One region of the Roseibium sp. AWQ4_254 genome, then DNA from elsewhere that is predicted to be linked to it. Evidence: riboswitches for the same ligand, from Rfam matches in the RefSeq annotation. Region 1 holds a riboswitch; each other region holds the start of a gene.
The links. Region 1 has a riboswitch for thiamine pyrophosphate ahead of thiM (hydroxyethylthiazole kinase). Riboswitches for the same ligand answer to the same signal wherever they lie in the genome.
Positions count from the first base shown of each region.

Region 2: linked by a shared signal. The riboswitch ahead of ACXAIC_RS03585 (ABC transporter permease) and the one ahead of thiM (hydroxyethylthiazole kinase) in region 1 are both predicted to bind thiamine pyrophosphate.
Region 3: linked by a shared signal. The riboswitch ahead of ACXAIC_RS06970 (FAD-dependent oxidoreductase) and the one ahead of thiM (hydroxyethylthiazole kinase) in region 1 are both predicted to bind thiamine pyrophosphate.

Region 1 is NZ_JBSWYH010000001.1:282,931-286,199, reverse strand. It holds gene ACXAIC_RS01285 (TRAP transporter substrate-binding protein) at 1-565, opposite strand, end outside; gene thiD (bifunctional hydroxymethylpyrimidine kinase/phosphomethylpyrimidine kinase) at 567-1,373, opposite strand; gene thiM (hydroxyethylthiazole kinase) at 1,409-2,182, opposite strand; TPP riboswitch at 2,252-2,360, opposite strand; gene ACXAIC_RS01270 (Lrp/AsnC ligand binding domain-containing protein) at 2,494-2,730, shown strand; gene ACXAIC_RS01265 (hypothetical protein) at 2,872-3,269, shown strand, end outside.
Region 2 is NZ_JBSWYH010000003.1:157,116-160,384, forward strand. It holds gene ACXAIC_RS03580 (hypothetical protein) at 1-727, shown strand, start outside; TPP riboswitch at 927-1,033, shown strand; gene ACXAIC_RS03585 (ABC transporter permease) at 1,278-2,033, shown strand; gene ACXAIC_RS03590 (ABC transporter substrate-binding protein) at 2,057-2,998, shown strand; gene rpoH (RNA polymerase sigma factor RpoH) at 3,128-3,269, opposite strand, start outside.
Region 3 is NZ_JBSWYH010000007.1:56,995-60,263, reverse strand. It holds gene ACXAIC_RS06980 (pirin family protein) at 179-1,114, opposite strand; gene ACXAIC_RS06975 (P-loop NTPase family protein) at 1,259-1,804, shown strand; TPP riboswitch at 1,832-1,951, shown strand; gene ACXAIC_RS06970 (FAD-dependent oxidoreductase) at 2,107-3,084, shown strand; gene thiS (sulfur carrier protein ThiS) at 3,068-3,265, shown strand.

The sequences.
Region 1 (3,269 bases):
GTCCCGACAGGTCGTCAAGGGAGGTGATCTCTTTCTTGAACCATCCGCCCATCTGAACACCGGTATTGCCAGCCATGACCGGCTTGACCCCGAAAGGCGCATAGAGTTCGTCCCACAACGCCTGGCCGCCTCCCTGCTCGATCCAGCTTATGTGCTCAAAGGGCAGCAGGCCAAACGGCACGGCCGTAAAGAACACCGAGGCCGGGATCTTGCCTTGCCAGAAAAAGGAGGCCGAGTGGCCCATTTCGGCGGTACCGGCCGAAACCGCATCAAAGACACCAAGGGCAGGCACCAGCTCTCCGGCCGCATAAAGATGGATCTGGAAACGCCCTGTGGACAGGCGGGCCACCTGATCGGCAATCCGCTGTGCAGTCACGCCCGGTCCCGGCAGGTTCTTCGGCCAGGAGGTCACCATCTTCCAGGTCACTGCGTCTGCTGCCCCTTGTGCCAGCGCTGGTGCCGGCAGCAGGCTTGCCCCGGCCGCTGCGGCGCCCCCAGTCGCAGCGCCGACGAAGGCCCGGCGGCTCAAAGAGGACTTCGAGGATAAACGGGTGTCTTCTGGCATGTCACTGGCTCCAAAGGGCGTGAAAATGATGCACCGGTCCATGCCCGGCCCCGATCTTCAGATCGTCGGCAGCGGCAATCGCCGCATGCACATAGCGTTTGGCCTCTGCAAGAGCCTGCTCCAGCGGTTCGCCCTTGGCCAGTCCTGCGGCAATGGCCGATGACAGGGTGCAGCCGGTGCCATGGGTGTTTAGCGTTTCAAGCCGCGTCTCCCGCAGCCAGATCTCCCGGCCCGTGCCGTCGGCAAACAGGTCTGCACTCTCAGCGCCCCCCCCGTGGCCACCCTTCAGCAGAACGGAGCAAGCGCCCAGCCGCAGAAGCTGCTCCGCCTGAGCGCGCATCTCCTCTTCATCAGCCGCAACTTCTGTCTCCAGCATGCGGGCTGCTTCGTGGAGATTGGGCGTGATGATGTCGGCACGCGGCAAAAGACACTCGATCAGGCTCGCCACCGCACCGTCAGACAGCAACGGATCGCCGGAGGCCGCCACCATGACCGGGTCCAGAACGACGGCACCCGTTTCTGCCGCGTCCAGACCAGCCGCCACAGCTTCGATGATGGCCGTGCCCGACAGCATGCCGATTTTGGTCGCACTCACCTTGAGGTCAGAATAGACCGCCGTCATCTGCGCGCGCACAAACTCCACAGGGACCTCATGAATGGCGCTGACCCCGAGCGTATTCTGGGCGGTCAGCGCGGCCAGAACAGTGGCCCCATAGACACCATTGGCAGAAAAGGTCTTCAAGTCCGCCTGAATTCCCGCGCCACCGCCTGAATCCGATCCTGCAATGGTTACCGCAATCGCGGTCATGACACCCTCCTGACAGTTTGTGAATGGAACGCCGCTCACGCGGTTCTCAGCAATCTCTCGATATCGCGCAGCGACAGAGCATAGAGCGCGTCCAGCAGCTCCGGCACCAGACTGCCCGGGCCGCGCGCCCGCTCAGCCGCCACGTCCCCGGCAATGTTGAACACGGACAGAGCGCACGCAGCCGCGAGCGCCCGGTCCTCCTCCACGCTGGCAAAGGCGGCCAGAACCGCCCCGCCCGCGCAGCCGGTCGCCGTCACCCGCGCCAGCAGCGGATGGCCGTTCTGCAGGCGGTAATCTCCGCTCAGGCTCTCCACCTTGTCTTCAGCCCCCGTGACTGCCAGCACTGTGCCAGCAGAAATAACCGCGTCCACATCTTGCCGGTCCGGACACAAAGCTTCCAGTTCGGCCCCGTTCAGGCGCACCAGATCCGGCCCCCGGCCCAGAAGTTCACGGGCAAAGGCGCAGCGGACCGGCGAGCGGTTGACAAAAACAGGATCCATACAGACCGGGCGGCCCGCTGATCTGGCAGCGTCAAAGGCCAGCGGAATGGCCTGCCGCCGGTCCGCATCCAGTGTGCCCAGATTGAGCAACAGCGCATCGGCGCTGGCGGCAAATCCGGCCACTTCCTCCGGCGCAATTGTTATGGATGGCACCGCGCCGATGGCCAAAAGCACATTGGCGGTAAAGGTCTGCGCAACCGCATTGGTCACCGTGTGAACACGGGGGCTGCGCGCGCGCACCCGCTCAAGCAAGCGGAAGACGGTATCCGCTGCAAGCGGCTGTGTGGATGCGGCAACGGACAGGCTCATGCACTTGCCTCCAGCAGGCGGATGATCCAATCAGAGAGAAGGGAAGGAAGGCATTTGGCAGGAGGCCGGAACGGTCTTCATCTCAACTCCCTCCGCCGGGATCAACCGGATCAGGTTCAAGGAGTTGGCGGCAGCCTCTCAGCCCGATCAAACCTGCCGGGCACCCCCATGAGAAGACCGCACTGCTAACAAGCCTCCAGGGAGATTGCAAGCCTTGCGGCCGGAAGACCTGCCATGCGGCAATTGACTGCGGCGGCCAGATCGGCCATGTGCTTGCAGGAACAGTTCATGCCAACATCCTGGAGCACCCCATGGTCCCGTTTTTCGTGATGATCAAATGCCAGCTGGGCAAGACCTACCAGGTTGCCAACGCCATTGCCGACGCGGAAATCGCCTCCGAGGTCTATTCAACCAGCGGAGACTATGATCTTCTGGTGAAGTTCTATGTCGAAGAAAGCGCGGATATCGGCCATTTCGTCAATGAAAAGGTTCATCCGATCGACGGAATTCAGGACACCAAGACGATTATCACGTTCAAGGCGTTCTAGGGGGCGCCACGGTCAAACGGGTTCAAACCGTTTTGCGGCCTGCGTCGACATCTCTGAATGTCTGGCAGCGAAACGCAGACAAGATGAGACGCGGTTTGCTCTGGCTGCGTCATTGCGATGTGCCGGACCTGGAGGATGAGCATGCGCTGTTTTAAATTGCTGGCCTTTGCGGCCACCCTGCCAAGCCTTGCCGCCACCCTGTCCCAGCCCGCCCTCGCCCAGGGCATGCCGCCGGAGCAGATCAAAACTGTTCTGGATATGACCAAGGCGAACTGGGTGTCGTTCCGGGACTGGCAGGGCAAGCAGCTGATCTATTTCACCCATCTGGAATCCTGGACCTGCGGCATCGACTATGTGTTTTATGGAATAAATGGCGGAGCGCTGGATCAGATCTGGGAGCTGGCCCCGTGTGATCCGGACAATCCCAATGCGGTCCTGAAAGACAAACCCTATCTCGAGCTGCCACCCGGCTCGGTTGAGAGCATCGATGTGCAACTGATCTATCCGGACGGCTCAAAAAGCCCGGTGCAGACTTTTCA
Region 2 (3,269 bases), on a different contig from region 1:
CACGCCGCGGCCGTCCGCACCGGTTGCCTCCACGCCCTCCTCGCCGGGAGCGGCCAGCACCGGCTCAACCTCTGCAATTCCGCTTGTGGAACCAGCCCAGCCGTCTGTTGGCGGGACACAGGGCGGTCTGGCAAGTATCACCCAGCCGGGAGCAAGCGCCTCTGCAAGCGCGCCAGCACCCAGTGGGGCCCAGCGGTCCATCCTCTATGAAGAAGGGGAAGATACGTCCGGAGCAGGTACGGCGTCTCAAGGGGCGGTTGTCTGGGGCCTGAGGCAAGAAACGGATCTCAACGGCAACCAGCTGTCTGTTCTGACCGCGCAAGTGGACATCCCCGAGCGTGGGGTGAAAGTTGATATCCGTATCAAGCCGAATGACGACACGTCACTGCCTGCAAGCCATCTGGTGGAAATCGAATATGACTTTCCGGACGGATTTGCGGCCGGGGACGTGGTCAATGTGCCAGGTCTTGTCATGAAGCCGACGGAAGAAGCCCGGGGCGATGCCCTGATCGGCGCGTCTGTGAAAGTCTCTCCCGGCATCTTCTGGATTGCCCTGTCGAATGACATCGACAAGGAAGAGCGCAATATGGGACTCTTGAGCGGGCGTGGCTGGATCGATATTCCGATGCTGTATGAAAACGGCAAGCGCGGCATCCTGACCCTCGAAAAGGGCGAAACGGGCAATGACGTCGTCAACAAGGCGGTTGCCTCCTGGCAAGCGGGCTAAGGCTTGAAAGAGCGCTCTGTCATCCGGTTTCAAACCGCTTTGCTGTGATATCTCTGATGTCTGGAAGCGAAAGTCAAAGCGCATGAAATGCGGTTGCTTCAGCCGTTTTCTCTCTGAAATGGCAGTGTGTTTAAGGTTTGCCGGAGAAAAGGTTTCCGGACCGGTCTTGCGTTTTGTCTCAAGGCGGGGCATGTTCGCGCCTCGGTCCGAGGGGTGTTCCGGTTTCCGGAGCTGAGATGGCGTTAAGCTGAACCCTTAGAACCTGATCCGGGTCATACCGGCGAAGGGACGGAATCCTTAGCCTATATCCCGGATCTCCAGTGTCATACTGGCTGGTCATTTTCCTGCTGTAACCGGATTCTGGAAGCTGCGGGGGCGCCAGCCGTGAGCGCCGGTCTCTTTTGCATGCCTTTGAATGGGTGTGCGAGGCCGGGGTGAGGACGGGAGATCCTATGCGTTCGTGTCTGCCAGGGCAGCCGTCATCGCACCAGCGAAGACCGGCTGCTGGAAAGAAAGATCCAAACAGCTGCCGTGCGCCCGGAGAGGCCGCATGAGAGACGTGCTGTTGGTGCTGAGGCGCATTGCCGTTTCTGTCCTTGCGGTCTTCGGGGTCTGGGCCTTACTTGTGGCGGTGTTTCAGCCGCCTGCATTCCTGCTGCCCGGCCCGGTCGATGTTCTGCGTGCCTTTCCCACCAATGCAGGGTTTTTATTCTACCATGCGGGCATCACCGCGTCAGAGACCCTGCTGGGGTTTGTTCTTGGGGTGCTGTGCGGAACGGCGCTTGCCGTCTTGGTCTGGCTGTTTCCGCTCGCCGGACGCCTGGTCATGCCGGCCGTTCTGGTGACCCAGGCCTTGCCGGTCTTTGCCATTGCCCCTGTGCTTGTTCTCTGGCTCGGCTTCGGTATGACCTCCAAGATCGTCATGGCCATCCTGATCATCTTTTTCGCGGTGACCTCCACGGTCTATGACGGGTTGCGCCGGCTCGATCCCGGCCTTGCCGATCTTGCGCGCCTTTACCGGGTCAACCGGGTTCAGGAACTTGTGGTGTTCCGGCTGCCTGCGGCCCTTCCGGCGCTTGCCTCAGGGATGCGGGTGGCCGCCGTCTTTGCGCCCATAGGGGCGGTGGTTGGTGAATGGGCGGGGGCCAAAGGCGGGCTTGCCTTCATCATGCTGCAGGCCAATGCCCGCGGAAAAGCAGATCTTCTTTTTGCTGCAGTCATTTTGCTGGCCTTGATGGTTCTGGCGATGCGCGCTGCAGTCGACCACCTCACCCAACGTCTTGTTCCCTGGCAGGCCGAAGACTGACTGCCACATTCCGGAGGAGTTTCATGAAAAGAATCCTGTTGTCCCTGTCTCTTGCCACCGCACTTCTGGCCAGCGGTCCGGTTCAGGCCGCTGAGAAGCTTACCGTGCTTCTGGACTGGTTCACGAACCCCGATCATGCTCCTGTCATCACGGCGAAGACCAAGGGGTTCTTCGCGGCGGAAGGGCTGGAGGTGGAGCTGATCGAGCCGGCCGACCCGTCCATGCCGCCCAAGCTGGTTGCGGCCGGGCAGGGCGACATTGCCATTTCCTATCAGCCGACCCTGCATGCGCTGATCGAGGAAGGCCTGCCGGTGTCCTGGATCGGAACCCTTGTGGAAACGCCGCTTAACTCGCTGATCGTGCTCAAGGATGGGCCCATCAAGACCTTGAAGGACCTGAAGGGCAAGACCATCGGCTTTTCCGTGTCCGGCTTTGAAGATGCCATGCTGGGGCAGATGCTCAAATCGGTTGAACTGACCATCGATGATGTGGAGTTGATCAATGTGAATTTCTCCCTGTCTCCGGCGCTGATGGCAGGTCAGGTGGACGCGGTCATCGGGGCTTACCGCAATTTCGAGCTGACCCAGATCGAGATCGAGGGCAAGGAGGGGCGGGCCTTCTTCCCGGAAGAAAATGGCGTGCCGATTTTTGATGAGCTGGTCTATGTGGTCGGAAAGGATACGGTGGATGATCCGCGTTATGTCAAGTTTCTGGCTGCGGTGGAAGCTGCGACCATCTATCTGACAAACCATCCGGATGAGGCTTGGGATGCCTTCATCGAGGCCTATCCGCATTTGAACGATGAGTTGAACAAGCGGGCCTGGGCCGACACGCTGCCGCGCTTTGCCAAGCGGCCGGGCGTGCTGGATGAAGGCCGCTACATGCGCTTTGCGGAGTTCATGGCCGAGGCCGGTTTGATTAGCAAGGTTGTTCCGGTGGAGAGCTATGCCAAGGAACTTCGCTGATCTGATGCCCTCTAAAAGGACATCTCAAGGAGCGAGCCCCTCTTTGCGATCAGACGATAAGAAAAGCAAAACGCCGGAGCAAGTCTCCGGCGTTTTTGTGTCCGTCCATGATGCAGGCAGTATATGCCGTTATGCGGCGGGCTGCTGGTGTTCGCGGGCCCGCGCCGTGCTGCGGACCGCCTTTTGCACCTTTTCAAAGGCCCGCACCTCAATCTGGCGCACACGCTCCCGGCTGACGCCGAACTCACCGGAGAGATCCTCCAGGGTCATC
Region 3 (3,269 bases), on a different contig from region 1:
CACCCGTTTCCCTGTTTTGGCCGTTTCCCCGTTCTGGCCGCTTGCCTGTTCTGGCTGCTGCGGGACTTGTCTGAAGACCCGCGTGTCGCTCACACCTGTCTTGGCAGAGAAAACCCTGCCTGCGCAAGCGGGCGGGGTTTGAAAGCTGGTGAAACAGAGGACTGCCAGTGAGGCAGTGTCAGGGGCCGGGACGGTCGGGAAGGGGAATGAACTCTTCCGCATCTCCCGGCACCGTGTCGAAGCGGCCCTGCCGCCAGTCTTCCTTGGCCTGCTCGATCCGCTCTTTCGAAGAGGAGACGAAGTTCCACCAGATATAGCGTTTGCCATCCATGGGCGCACCGCCCAGAACCACAAACCGGGCCGGGGTAGAGGTCGTGTTTTCGACCACCAAATGATCGCCTGCCTTGAACACCAGCAACTGGGCGGGGTCAAAGGATTGCCCGGAGATGGTGATCTGACCGGAGATTGTATAGAGGCCGCGTTCTTCCCATCCGGCATCCAGCGGCACCTTGGCGCCCGGATCTAGGGTGATGTCCGCATAAAACATTTCAGATGCGGTTTGGACTGGCGCCGTGTGGCCGTAAAGACTGCCCGCAATCAGTTTGACCGAAGCGCCCTTGTCGGAGAATTCCGGCTGTTCCTCCGTTCCGTGATGCTGAAAGGTCGGGTCGCCTTCTTCCAGGTGTTTCGGCAGCGCCACCCAGCTCTGCAGACCGAAGAGAGGACGTTTGGCGGTCAGGCGCTCCGGCCGTTCGCGTTCGGAATGCACGATGCCCTTGCCCGCGCTCATCCAGTTGAGGGCGCCAGGGGCAATGGCAATCTCCGTGCCGAGACTGTCCCGGTGATACATCTCGCCCTCAAACAGATAGGTGACCGTGGCCAGCCCTATATGGGGATGCGGGCGCACATCTATGCCGCCTCCCACCAGAAGCTCCGCCGGTCCCATCTGGTCAAAGAAGATGAACGGGCCGACCATGCGCCGCTTTGCCGAGGGCAGGGCGCGGCGGACCGAGAAGCCGCCGAGGTCTGATGTGCGCGGGACTATGATTGTTTCGATCGGGTCACAGCTTGAGGCAACTCCGGGAATGGGATCAGGGCAGTTCAACCAGCTCATCAGTTTTTCCTCTCCGTCAATTCGCGTCTGACATCTCATTTGGGCCGCGTGTCGGGACGTGTCCATTGAACAGTCTGATTCAGGTTTTCTTCTGCTCAGAAGCGGCTATAAAGACGGGCCTTTTTCTTCAAGGTGCAGGTCGGCATGAAGCGCGTCATGATTGTTGGTGGTCCGGGCTCTGGCAAGAGTACGCTTGCCGTCGCGCTGGGCCAAAAGACCGGCCTTCCGGTCTATCACATGGACAAGATCCACTATCGCCCCGGCTGGGTTCAAAGAACCATGGCCGAAAAGGACCGGATGAGCCACGAGGTTCATATGGAAGACGCCTGGATTTTCGAAGGCGGCCATTCCAACACCTATGCGGAACGGGTCGCCCGTGCAGATACCTTCATCTGGCTGGATGTGCCGGTGGCCCGGCGGCTGTTCCGGGTCTTGAAACGCTCCATCCGGTATCACGGCCAGAACCGCCCGGATCTGGCCGAGGGCTGCCCGGAAGTCTTTGACCGGCAGACCCTTGATTTTCTGAGCTATATCTGGCGCACCCGGCACAGCGCCCGTCTGAAACTTGAAAAGATATATCAGGCCCCACCGGACCACCTTACGGTTCTGAGGTTTGAGACAATCGGGGAGGTGCAGGCCTTTCTCTCCGGGCTTCCGGCCCGGGCGCGCGCCGTCCCAAGGGTAACTTGACAACAACCGGGATCTGGCGGCACAAGGTGGTTTCACCCGGGGTGCCCTGACAAGGGGCTGAGATACTGCTGGCTCATGAGGCAGCGCAGGGACCCGACGAACCTGATCCAGGTCATGCTGGCGAAGGGAGGGTGTGCGGCCCCGAGAAGGGGCGCGGCAATGGGCTGTGAGCTCCCTTCCGAAACCACGGGACCGGACCCGGACCTTCTCAGGGTCCTTGCGGAGACACATCCTATGGCTTTTCTGATTTCAAGCGGGTCTGTCCGGCAGAAGATACATCTGCGTCTGACCTGGGCACTGTCATGAAGGTCGGAATCAAGGGCGCAGGTGTTGCCGGTCTGGTGCTGGCGCACGAACTTGCCTCGCGCGGCCTCGAGGTCGAGGTGATTGAACGCCACGAGAGCCTTTGCGCCAGTGCGTCCTGGCTCGCCGGAGGTATGCTGGCTCCCTGGTGTGAGCGGGAAAACGCGGAAGAACAAGTTCTGTCCTGGGGTGAAAAATCCATCGGCTGGTGGGACAAAGCCGTGCCCGGGGAGGTGCACCGCAACGGGACGATCGTGGTGGCCGCACCGAGAGATTCTGGAGAACTGACCCGCTTTGCGTCGCGCGCAAGCGGTTTTGACTGGGTGGATGCCGAAGCGCTGGGCGCTCTGGAGCCGGATCTGGCAGGCCGGTTCGCAAGAGGGTTGTTTTTTGCCGGAGAAGCCCATCTTGATCCGCGCAAGGCTCTCAAGGGTCTAGAGGCCGGACTGGGCGAACGCGGGGTCGGGATCCGCTTTGGCTGCCGGGACTTCTCTGCCGGAATGGGCTTGAGCGTCGAGTGCACGGGCATGGCGGCGCCAGACCCCGCGCTGCGTGCGGTGCGCGGGGAAATGCTGATACTGCATGCGCCTGAAGTCACGTTCTCCCGCCCGGTCCGCTTTCTGCATCCGCGCATCCCTGTCTATGTGGTGCCGAGGGAGAACGGGCATTTCATGGTCGGGGCAACGATGATTGAAAGCGATGACCATGGCCCGGTCTCCGTGCGCTCAGCCATGGAACTGCTTAACGCTGCCTACAGCCTTCATCCGGGTTTTGCCGAGGCCAAGATCGTTGAGACCGGGGCCGGCCTGCGCCCGGCCTATGCTGACAATCTGCCGCGCCTTGTCTTTAGCGGCAATAGCGTCTCCCTGAATGGGTTTTACCGGCACGGTTTTTTGCTTGCCCCCCATTTTGCCGTTTCGGCGGCAGACAGGATCCTTTCCCTTTTGCAGGAGACCTCCCTTGAAGCTCATCATTAACGGCGAAGCGCAGGACCGGGCCAGTGCAACACTGGCCGCCCTGCTTGAGGAACTGGCCTATGACCATGACTTTCTGGCCACTGCCAGAAACGGGGACCTTGTGGCCGCCGAAGAACGGGCCGGCTGTGTTCTCCAGGACGGGGACCGGATCGAGATCCTGTCGCCGATGCAGGGAGGGTAAGCCT